3 regions of the Amycolatopsis sp. CA-211722 genome follow, and region 3 is predicted to be linked to each of the others. Evidence: predicted binding sites of a transcription regulator. Region 3 holds the regulator's gene; each other region holds the start of a gene.
The links. Region 3 encodes HspR, which represses chaperone genes until heat shock. Its sites were predicted from a motif close to ANNTTGAGTNNNNNNNACTCAANNT; they were not measured.
Positions count from the first base shown of each region.

Region 1: the regulator HspR is predicted to act here: its motif matches at 1,844-1,868, upstream of ACOCEP_RS30305 (adenylate cyclase).
Region 2: the regulator HspR is predicted to act here: its motif matches at 1,885-1,909, upstream of lon (endopeptidase La).

Region 1 covers NZ_CP184752.1:6,431,754-6,435,023, forward strand. Annotated here, with positions in the region: gene ACOCEP_RS30300 (hypothetical protein) at 1-872, opposite strand, end outside; gene ACOCEP_RS30305 (adenylate cyclase) at 875-1,843, opposite strand; gene ACOCEP_RS30310 (hypothetical protein) at 2,033-2,389, shown strand; gene ACOCEP_RS30315 (hypothetical protein) at 2,405-2,785, opposite strand; gene ACOCEP_RS30320 (hypothetical protein) at 2,812-3,060, opposite strand; gene ACOCEP_RS30325 (hypothetical protein) at 3,107-3,270, shown strand, end outside.
Region 2 covers NZ_CP184752.1:2,911,726-2,914,995, forward strand. Annotated here, with positions in the region: gene lon (endopeptidase La) at 1-1,868, opposite strand, end outside; gene ACOCEP_RS14340 (SAM-dependent methyltransferase) at 2,035-2,883, opposite strand; gene ACOCEP_RS14345 (GNAT family N-acetyltransferase) at 2,902-3,270, opposite strand, start outside.
Region 3 covers NZ_CP184752.1:2,037,210-2,040,479, forward strand. Annotated here, with positions in the region: gene ACOCEP_RS10040 (lytic polysaccharide monooxygenase) at 1-62, shown strand, start outside; gene ACOCEP_RS10045 (DUF305 domain-containing protein) at 59-655, shown strand; gene ACOCEP_RS10050 (heat shock protein transcriptional repressor HspR) at 863-1,291, opposite strand; gene dnaJ (molecular chaperone DnaJ) at 1,297-2,472, opposite strand; gene grpE (nucleotide exchange factor GrpE) at 2,506-3,249, opposite strand; gene dnaK (molecular chaperone DnaK) at 3,246-3,270, opposite strand, start outside.

The DNA of each region.
Region 1 (3,270 bases), 4.4 Mb from region 3:
TCGGCGACCGAGCCGACGTCCGCGAGGTCGGCGAGCGCCCGGTCGACGTCGACCACCCGCTCTTCCAGCCCGATGGTGGCCGCGATCAGTTCGCACACCGCGCCCGGGTCGTCCAGCTTCAGGAAGTTCTGGCCGAGCAGATCGCTCCAGTGCTCGCCGATCTGCGGGTCGTTGTAGTACGAGGACTGGTTCGGCAGCACGAAGTAGACGTGCCACTTGCGGGCGAGCTCGCGGTACACCGAGGCCGGGTCGATGTCCTCCCGCACGTCGTCCCCGATCACCCGGCGGATGTGCCGGGCCTCCAGCGCGGGCTTGTTCAGCTCGTCACCGATGATGAACAGATAGCCCTTGCGGCCGCGGTTCTGCCACGCGTCGGTCACGACGTGGCGCGCCATGAAGTACGCGGCCAGTTCGTAGGACTCGCTCTTCTGCCCGCCGCCTCCGCCTTCGAGGAAGATCGTGCGCAGCTGCTCGTCCATCCGGTTGTCCGATTCGAACTGGCCGACCTGCAACGGGACCCGGTCGCTGTCGGCGTCGCCGATCGCGCCGAACAGGACCTGCGGGTCGGCCAGATAGCCGCGGCGCTTCAGCAGGCCGTGCAGCTTGCCGAGCTTGCCCTGCATGATCCGCGGCACCCGGCGCATCGAACCGGTGACGTCGAACAGCACCGCGATCGGCGTCGAATCGGTGTGGTCGGCCGAATCCCGGCATTCCCGCACGGCGTTCAGCGGGTCGAGCGCCGGCGCGACCTTCCAGTCTTTCGCGGGCTTGGAACGCAGATCGGCGGTGTAGCCGAAATCGTCCTCGCCCTTGGCCTTCCGGAAGGTCTTCGCGGCGGCGTAGGCGTTGTCGTCCCAGTGTCCGTGTCCCATGGTCAGGCTCCTGTCTCGGGGATGGTGAACGGTCGGAAGGTGCGGGGGCCGTAGAGCTCGGCGAGCAGCTGGTCGTACTCGTCGAGCAGATCGGTGGCGTCGGGTCGTTGTGCCGGGACGTCCTGGGTGCACCACGCCGCGAACTCGCGCTGACGGGTTTCGCCCGTTGCCAGGAGTTCCAGCATCAAGCGGTGGAGCATGTGGACGTCGGTGGCCGCGGTCATCGGCAGTCCTTTGTGGACTTCCGGTGGATAGTGGACGGATTTGTCCGCCGCCAGCGGGAGCACGCCGTCCTCGACGGCGAAGGACCACCCGACGACGACGATGCCGTGCTGGTCCGGATGGACGAGCACGTTGTCCGCGGTGAGATGGCCATGGACCACTCCCGCCCGATGCGCGCCTGCCACGGCACGCAGGAGGCGACGGTGCATCCAGGCGTAGTCGCGGCCGTCGAGCCCACCGGGGTAGGCCTTCTTGACCTCGGCGAGGGTGAGGAAGCCGTCGATGAGCGGATCGAGGACGCTGAACGCTCGATCGCCCCTGGCCACGGCGCCCGACGTGTCGAGCAATCGCGGGTAGTAGGGGCGCAGCCACCGGTGCCGCTCGGTGAAGCCGTCCAGGACGCGCAACGCCTCCCATTCGGCGTGGATCAGCGGGTTGAGCGCCGGATCCCGGACGATTTTGACCAGATGCGGGCCGGTGGTCCGGTAGGTCGTGGCGACACTGCCCACCGCGTGCGGTGCGACGAGGGTGTAGGCCGCGGTCGCCGTGGTGACCGTCTGCCGTCGGGCCCGCTTCCACTCGTCGTGGAGGCGGTTGAGGATGGCCGCCGCCCGGTGGACCCGCGCGTCGCCGGGGTTGCGGTCGGGGTGGAGCACGGCCGCCAGTTCGCGGTAGTGATGGCGGGCGAACAATGCGGCCGGGTCGGCCGCGTCCTCGACCGCCTTCATGGCGTCTTCCCTGGTGAGCATAGTTTGAGTCTAGACGACTCTTACTTCGGATGGCAAGGGGGTGGGTACAAATCCCGTGCTGCTCCGTCGCATCGGCGAATAGCCTGAAGCGGCCGAGAAGAAGGGGCTTTCTTGTCAGCTGAACCGGGGACTTCCAGGATTCTCTTGCGGATGCTGCTAGGCGGGATCCCTCTCGTTTTCCTGTTGTGGGTGACCGGGGGAGCCCTCGGTGACCGCGTGCGTGAACTGAACACCGGCGAGGACGTCACGGTCACCGCTGTATCGGGATGCGTCGAGGATGGGCCGCCGATGAGCGGCCGGTTTCCCTATTGCGAGGCCGGGTGGCGGTTCGACGACGGGCGCACCGGACAGGGGAAGGTCGACGGCGAAAGGATCGCGGAGGGCGACAGGATCTTCGCCGGTGACGGGTTCGCCTACCCGTCGAGGACCAATCGGGTCTTGAGCCTGTGGATGGTCGCGCTGTGCGGCCTGGTGCTGCTGGGCATGCTGATCGGACTCGGTGTCCTGTACCGGAAGGACCAGACCCGGCGGCGTCGCGGGAAGTGACGCCGCCGGTCGTGCTCAGCTCCGGGTGGCGTCGATCTGCCGTTCGTCTTCGGTCGAGCAGCTCGTCACCGGATCGTTCGGTCCGCTCCCGCACGTCCAGGCGCCGACCACCACGGGGCCCGGCCCCTGCGGTGACGCCGCTTCGGCCGGGGTCAGCTTCGCGAAGTAGTCCGTGAGCACCTGTTTCGCCTCGGCGCAGTCCGCCTTTCCCCGGACGACGACCGTGTTCTTCGCGCCCTGGAACCCGGCGACCTCGCCGCAGGGCTTGCCGGCGAGGACCTGGTCGGCCGTGGGTACGGGGGAGGGTGCCGGCGCGGCGGCGGGAGCGGGGTCGGCGCCGCATCCGCTCAGCAGGACGACGGCGAACGCGGCGGGCAGGACGGCGAGGCTCTTCATGGGCCCTTCTTGACGGTTCATGGGGTTCATTCCACGGGGACGACGGCGGCGAACACGTTCTGATCGCCCTTGCTGCAACTGGTGCCGCCCTGGGCGGCGGGTGCGCCGGAGACGCACAGCCAGCCGTCCACGGTCTCGCTGACCGGTTCGTCCGAGCCCGCGGACTGGCGTCCGGCGATCCTCTTGTGGAACGAGCCGACGATCCCGGTCGCGTCCGCGCACGAGACCCCGGGGCCGTTGAGCACCTGGAGGGTCAGTCCGCTCGCCGCGGTCACCGTGCCGCAGGAACCCTGTACCGGTTCAGCGGGTTTCGGCTGGGAGGTGGGTGCCGGCGCGGCGGACTGGCTCGGCGCGGTCTGCGACGGGATCGGCGGCACCGACACGGGGGAGGCGCTCGACGACAGTGAGGGCGGTGAGACCGACATCGAAGTGACTGGCGGTGGCGGAGCTTCGCCCGAACAGGCGGCGAGCGTTCCGGCGGCGGC
Region 2 (3,270 bases), 870 kb from region 3:
CCGCCGGCGCCGGTCACCGCCAGCCCCGTCGCCACGCCAGGGGTCGACGTGCGCTGCGTCGACGCGGGCAGCGAAGACTCCGGCAGGTGCCGCGGACGGCCGAGGTAGGTCTCGAGCCCGTCGGCGTCGATCGTCAGCGGTAGCTCGACCTCGTCCAGCGCGACCTTGGTCGCCACCTTCCGCAGGACCTTCGCGATGGTCCGGTTCGCGTTGCGCACCCCGGCTTCCCGCGTGTACTCGGCGGCGATGCGGCTGAACGCGCCGTCGGTCAGCGTGACGTCGTCCTTGCCGAGCCCGGCGCGCTCCAGCTCGCGGGGGAGCAGGTGGTCGCGGGCGATGGTGACCTTCTCGTGCTCGGTGTAGCCGTCGAGAGTGACCAGCTCCATCCGGTCCAGCAGCGGGCCGGGGATGGTCTCGAGCGCGTTCGCCGTCGCCAGGAACACGACGTCGGACAGGTCCAGTTCGACCTCGAGGTAGTGGTCACGGAAGGTGTGGTTCTGCTCCGGGTCCAGCACCTCCAGCAGCGCGGCCGTCGGGTCGCCCCGGTAGTCGGCGCCGACCTTGTCGATCTCGTCGAGCAGCACGACCGGGTTCATCGAGCCCGCTTCCTTGATGGCGCGGACGATCCGGCCGGGCAGCGCGCCGACGTAGGTGCGGCGGTGACCGCGGATCTCGGCCTCGTCGCGGATGCCGCCGAGCGCGACGCGGACGAACTTGCGGCCCATCGCCCTCGCCACGGACTCGCCGAGCGACGTCTTGCCGACCCCGGGAGGACCGGCGAGCGCCAGCACCGCGCCCGAACGCCGTCCGCCGACCGGGCCGAGCCCGGACTCCGCGCGACGTTTGCGCACGGCCAGGTACTCGATGATGCGTTCCTTCACGTCGTCGAGACCGGCGTGGTCGGCGTCCAGGATGTCGCGCGCGGCGGCGATGTCGTGGACGTCGGTGGTGCGCTCGTTCCACGGCAGTTCCAGCACGGTGTCCAGCCACGTGCGGATCCAGCCGCCCTCCGGGGACTGGTCCGAGGTCCGCTCCAGTTTGTCCACTTCGGACAGTGCGGCCTTCTTGACCGCGTCCGGCAGCTCGGCGGCCTCGACGCGGGCGCGGTAGTCGTCGTCGTTGGCGGTGCCGTCGAGCTCGCCCAGCTCCTTGCGGATCGCTTCGAGCTGGCGGCGCAGCAGGAACTCCTTCTGCTGCTTCTCCATGCCCTCCTGGACGTCCTTGCGGATGGTGTCGGTGACCTCGAGTTCGGCCAGCTGCTCGCGGCTCCATTCGAGGGCCTTCTCCAGCCGCGTGGCGACGTCGAGCGTGGTCAGCAGCTCAAGCTTCTGTTCGGTCTTGAGGTAGGACGAGTTGCCCGCCAGGTCGGCGACCGCGGACGGGTCTTCGACCTCCTGGACGGCGTCGATCATCTGCCAGCCGCCGCGCTGCTGGAGGATCGCGATGACGACGGACTTGTACTCGGACGCGAGCTTCGCGGCGTTGTCGTCGGTGGTCTCGGTGGCGACCTCGGCGTGCACCCAGCGGGCGGCGCCGGGACCGTCGGCGATGCGGCCGACGACGGCGCGGCGGGTGCCGCGCAGAAGCACCGCGGTCTTGCCGCCGGGCACGCGCCCGATGCGCTCGACGGTCGCGATGGTGCCGAGTTCGGCGTACTCGCCGTGGACGCGGGGGACGATCAGCACTTCGGCCTTGGTGGCGGCGCTGGACCGGATCCCCGGGAAGGAAGCCTGGGCAGGCGTGTTGGCCTGGGCGGACTCCACCGCGGCGCGCGTCTCCGTGTCGGCGAGGTCGAGCGGGACGATCATGCCCGGCAGCACGACGTCGTCATCGAGCGGGAGGACGGGCAGGAGGCGGTTGTCGGTCATCTGTGCACTCCTCGGTTAGTTGAGTCTGTCTAGCTCAACTCTCCGATCGACCCGTTTGTTTCCTTTCCGCGTTCGCCGTCAGCGATCACCCACCCCTCCGACCTCTGCCCAGAACGCTTCACACTTAGCCCGCTAAAGGCGACGCGCACCGGGGAAAGGTCGGATGTCAGGGGTGGACGGCGACCCCGCACCAGGCGAACGGGCGGGCACCTTCCTCGTCTCGCCGCAGCTCACGCACGGGCCGCCAGTCGGGCAGGTTGACGACGCCGGGCTCCAGCAGCGGCCAGTCCCCGAAGAGCGGCTCGATCTCTTCGCGGTCCCGCATCCACACCGGGTTGCTCGTCTTCCGGTACTGCTCGACCATCCAGTGCAGCCCGTCGGCGTCCTCGCCCGTCTGGCCGCCGAAGCTCATATGCGACAGCCCCAGCCAGCTGCCCGGCGCGAGCGCGTTCCGGTACGTCGCGACCAGCGCGGGCGGATCGTCGTGCGGGCCGGCGAAATGCAGGACGGCCATCATCATCAGGCAGACCGGCTGGTCGAAATCGATCAGCCGCAGCGTCTCCGGATGCCGCAGGACGTCCTTCGGCCGTCGCATGTCCGCATGGACGATCCCCGCCCAGCCGGTCGCCTCATGGCGTTCGAGGATCAGCTCCGCGTGCGCCACCGCCACCGGCTCGTAGTCGACGTACACGACCTTCGCCGTGTCACCCGGCTCCAGTTCCTCCTGGACGATCTCGTGCACGTTCCCGGCTGTCGGGACACCGGAGCCCAGATCGATGAACTGCCGGATCCCGGCCGCCAGGGCCGCGCGCACGACCCGGTTCATGAACTCGCGGTTGTGCCGCGCGCCCGGTTTGACCCAGCGCCACTGCTTTTCCAGCGCGCGGGCGAACTCGCGGTCGACCGCCCAGTTGTGGGTCCCGCCGAGGAACCAGTCGTAGATCCTCGCCGCGGACGGCTTCTCGGTGTCGACCCCGGTCGGCGCCACCGGGGCCGCGTCCTCGTCCTTCTTCACGGAACGAGCCTATCGGGATCAGGGGACCGCCGGTCGCCGTTGCCAGTACGTCCAGAGCGGCCGGTAACCCTGCGCGTACCAGAACGGCGTCGAGCGCGGATTGGCCAGCGCGTGGTGCAGCAGCACGGCTTCGGTGCCGCATTCGTCGAAGACCTGGTGCGCGTGCGCGGCGAGCGCCGTCCCCACTCCGCTCGATCGCGCCGGTTCGGCCACCGCCAGCGACGACAGGTAGCCGACGCGGTCGGCCGCGACCCGGCCGTCGATCCACGCCGTCTCGCCGGGGAACTGCACCCGGACCATGCCCAGCGGCCGCCCGTACAGTTCGGCGATCCACAGCGTCGGATTTTCGCGGCCGACGTGTTTCGACAGCTCCGCCGTGATCGTTTC
Region 3 (3,270 bases):
CGCATACGGCGATCCAAGGCTGGGAGCCGCCGAACACCCCCGCGCTGTGGACGCGCCAGTGAAGCTGGCCCTCGTTCTCGTCGCCGGTCTCGTGGCCCTCGCGGGCTGCGGGGCCGGCGACGGCTCACCGACCAACGCCGGCGCCCCGATCTCCCCGGTCCCCCAATCGGCGTCGGCGTCCGCGCAGTACAACGACGCCGACGTGATGTTCCTGCAGATGATGATCGCCCACAACGACCAGGGCGTGGAGATCGTCAAGCTGGTGAAGACCAAGCAGGCGCAGAAGCAGGAGCTGACGAATCTCGCGGCCGCCATCGAGGCGACACAGCAGACCGAGACCACCGACATGCGGAACTGGCTGAAGGCCTGGGGCAAACCCGAGACGGGTTCGGCGGACCCGCACGCGCATCACCACCACGGTGGCGACGGGCTCACCGACAAGGGACTCCTCGAAGCACTGTCCAAAAAGGATGGTGCGGAGTTCAGCCTCGACTTCGCGGACATCTTCGTCGCGCACCAGCACAACGGGGTCGCGCTGGCGAGGACCGAGCTGAAGGACGGCAAGAACCCCGAAGCGAAGGCGCTGGCCCAGCGGATCATGGACTCGCGCACCGGCGAGGTCCAGCAGATCCGGACCTTGGTGCCCGGCCAGTGACGCATTTGGTCCTCTGAATGCGGGGCTGGTCGTCGTGTCGCGAAAGCCACTTTCGCGACGTCTGATGTCCCGAAAGTGGCTTTCGCGGCATGGAGCACCGCGGGTCATCCTCGCGTCAAGTACGTGAAGGCCCCCGTCATTGCGTCTAGCGCAATGACGGGGGCCTTCACGTACTCGCGTGGGCGGGCGCCCGGCGCATTTAGAGGACTAATTGCGTTTTTTGGGCTTCCAGACCACGAGCGCGGTCTGCTGCCGCAGGGGAACGAGATCCTTGCGGTAGGAGGCGTGCACGGCCGCGGCCGTCTGTTCGGCGGCGACGTACGCCGCGGTGAGCTCCTCGGTCAGCTCGGCGATACGCGCGCGGAGCGCGTCGACCTGGTTCTCCAGCTCGATGATCCGCTTGATGCCGGCGAGGTTGACGCCGTCCTCTTGGGACAGCCGCTGCACTTCGCGCAGCAACGCGATGTCCCGCATCGAGTAACGCCGTCCGCCGCCGGAGGTCCGGCCCGGCGACACGAGACCCTGGCGGTCGTAGGACCGCAGGGTCTGCGCGTGCAGGCCGGAAAGCTGCGCCGCCACCGAAATGACGAACACCGGGGTGTCCTCGTCCGCACCGTGCGGCAGCCCGCCGAACATCGTGCTCACCTGCCTTCGAGAAGTTCGGTGATCTCCGGTCGCGGATCGTGGCCGGCCATGGCCTCCGCGTAGGCCTCCAGCGCTTCACGGGCCTTGTCGTCCAATTTGGCCGGGATGGCCGCCTGCAGGGTGACCAGCAGATCGCCCTGCGAGCCGTCACGTTTCGCGATCCCCTTGCCGCGCACGCGAAGCACGCGACCGCTCGCCGTGCCTTGCGGCACCTTCAGCGAGACCTTGCCCTCGAGCGTCGGCACGGTGATCGTGCCGCCGAGGGCCAGTTCCGCGAAGGACACCGGCACGGTGATCGTCAGGTCGAGGTCCTTGCGCCCGAACACCGCGTGCGGGGCGACGTGCACGCGGACGTACAGATCGCCCGGCTGCGCGCCGCCACGACCCGGTTCGCCCTGGCCCGCCAGCCGGATCCGCTGGTCGTCGGCGACGCCCGGCGGGATCCGCACGGTCAGCGTGCGGGTGCGGGTGCTGATGCCCTCGCCCGCGCATTCCGGGCAGGGGTCGTCGATGATCGTGCCGCGGCCGCGGCAGTCGCGGCACGGCTCCGAGAACGCGAACGCGCCCTGGCTCCGGCTGACCAGCCCGCTGCCCTGGCAGGTCGCGCACGTCCTCGGGGAGGTCCCCGGCTTCGCACCGTTTCCGCCGCAGGTGGAACAGGTCGCCGGGCTCGACAGCCGCAGCGGCAGGGTCGCGCCCTTGACCGCCTCGGCGAAGTCGATCCGGACGTCGGTCTCCACGTCCGAGCCGCGTTGCGGCCGGTTCGCCGTGGCACCGGCAGCGGCGCCACGACGGCCGAACAGCCCACCGAGGATGTCGCCGAGGCCGCCGAAGCCGCCCTGCTGCTGCCCCGCCTGGCCGAAGATGTCGCCGACGTCGAAACCGCCGCCGCCGGCACCGCCGCCCGGGAAGCCGAAGCCACCGGGACCGCCGGAGCCGAAGAGGCGGCGAGCCTCGTCGTACTCCTTGCGCTTGGCCGTGTCGGAAAGAACGCCGTACGCCTCGGAGACCGCCTTGAACTTCTTCTCGGCCTCCGCGTTGCCCGCGTTGGCGTCGGGGTGGTTCTCCTTGGCCAGCTTGCGGTAGGCCTTCTTGATCTCGTCCGCGGTGGCGTCGGAGGAGACGCCCAGCTCACGGTAGAAGTCCTTACCGATCCATTCCCGTGCACTCACCGAACGTCTCCTCCTTTCACGCCGTATCGCCGATCAGCGGTTGTTCTCATCGAAAAGTTCGCCCTCGAGCGGCAGCTCGCCGCCGACGGGCGGGTCCACCGGGGCGGCGCCGGGCTCGTGGTCGGTGACCCCGACCATCGCCGGGCGCAGCACGCGCTCGCCGAAGCGGTAGCCACGGCGCATCACCATGGTGACCGTCGGCTCGCTGACGTCCGGCGACGTGCTGTGCTGGACCGCCTCGTGGACGCTCGGGTCGAAGGGCTCGCCCTCGGCGCCGAACGACTCGAGGCCCGACCGCTGCAGGCTCCCGACCAGCTTCTCGCCGACCGCCTTGAAGGCACCGGTCAGATCGCCGTGCTGCTCCGCGCGCTCGAGGTCGTCGAGCAGCGGGAGCAGATCGTTGACGACCGACGCCTTCGCACCGACGACGACCTGCTCGCGGTCGCGGTCGACACGCTTGCGGTAGTTGGCGTACTCGGCCTGGAGACGCTGGAGGTCGGCGGTGCGTTCCGCCAGCTCCTTCTCCAGACCGGTGGCCACCGACACGGAGTCGTCCACAATGGACTCCCCGAGGCCGGGGCCCGCGTGTGCCGCGGGCTCCGGCTCGGTCGACGCGGCTTCTTCACTCGGAGCGGCGTGCTTCGGGCCGTCCTGGGTTTCGGCGGCCGGGGCGGCCGGGCGGACTTCACCGGTCAGCGGATCGATCCGCCTGCGGTCCCGCACGACCACCGGTTCCTCCGGGCCCCGGCCCTCGGTTTCGTCGTAGCGTCCCGTCACTTCTTGTCCTTCTCGTCTTCT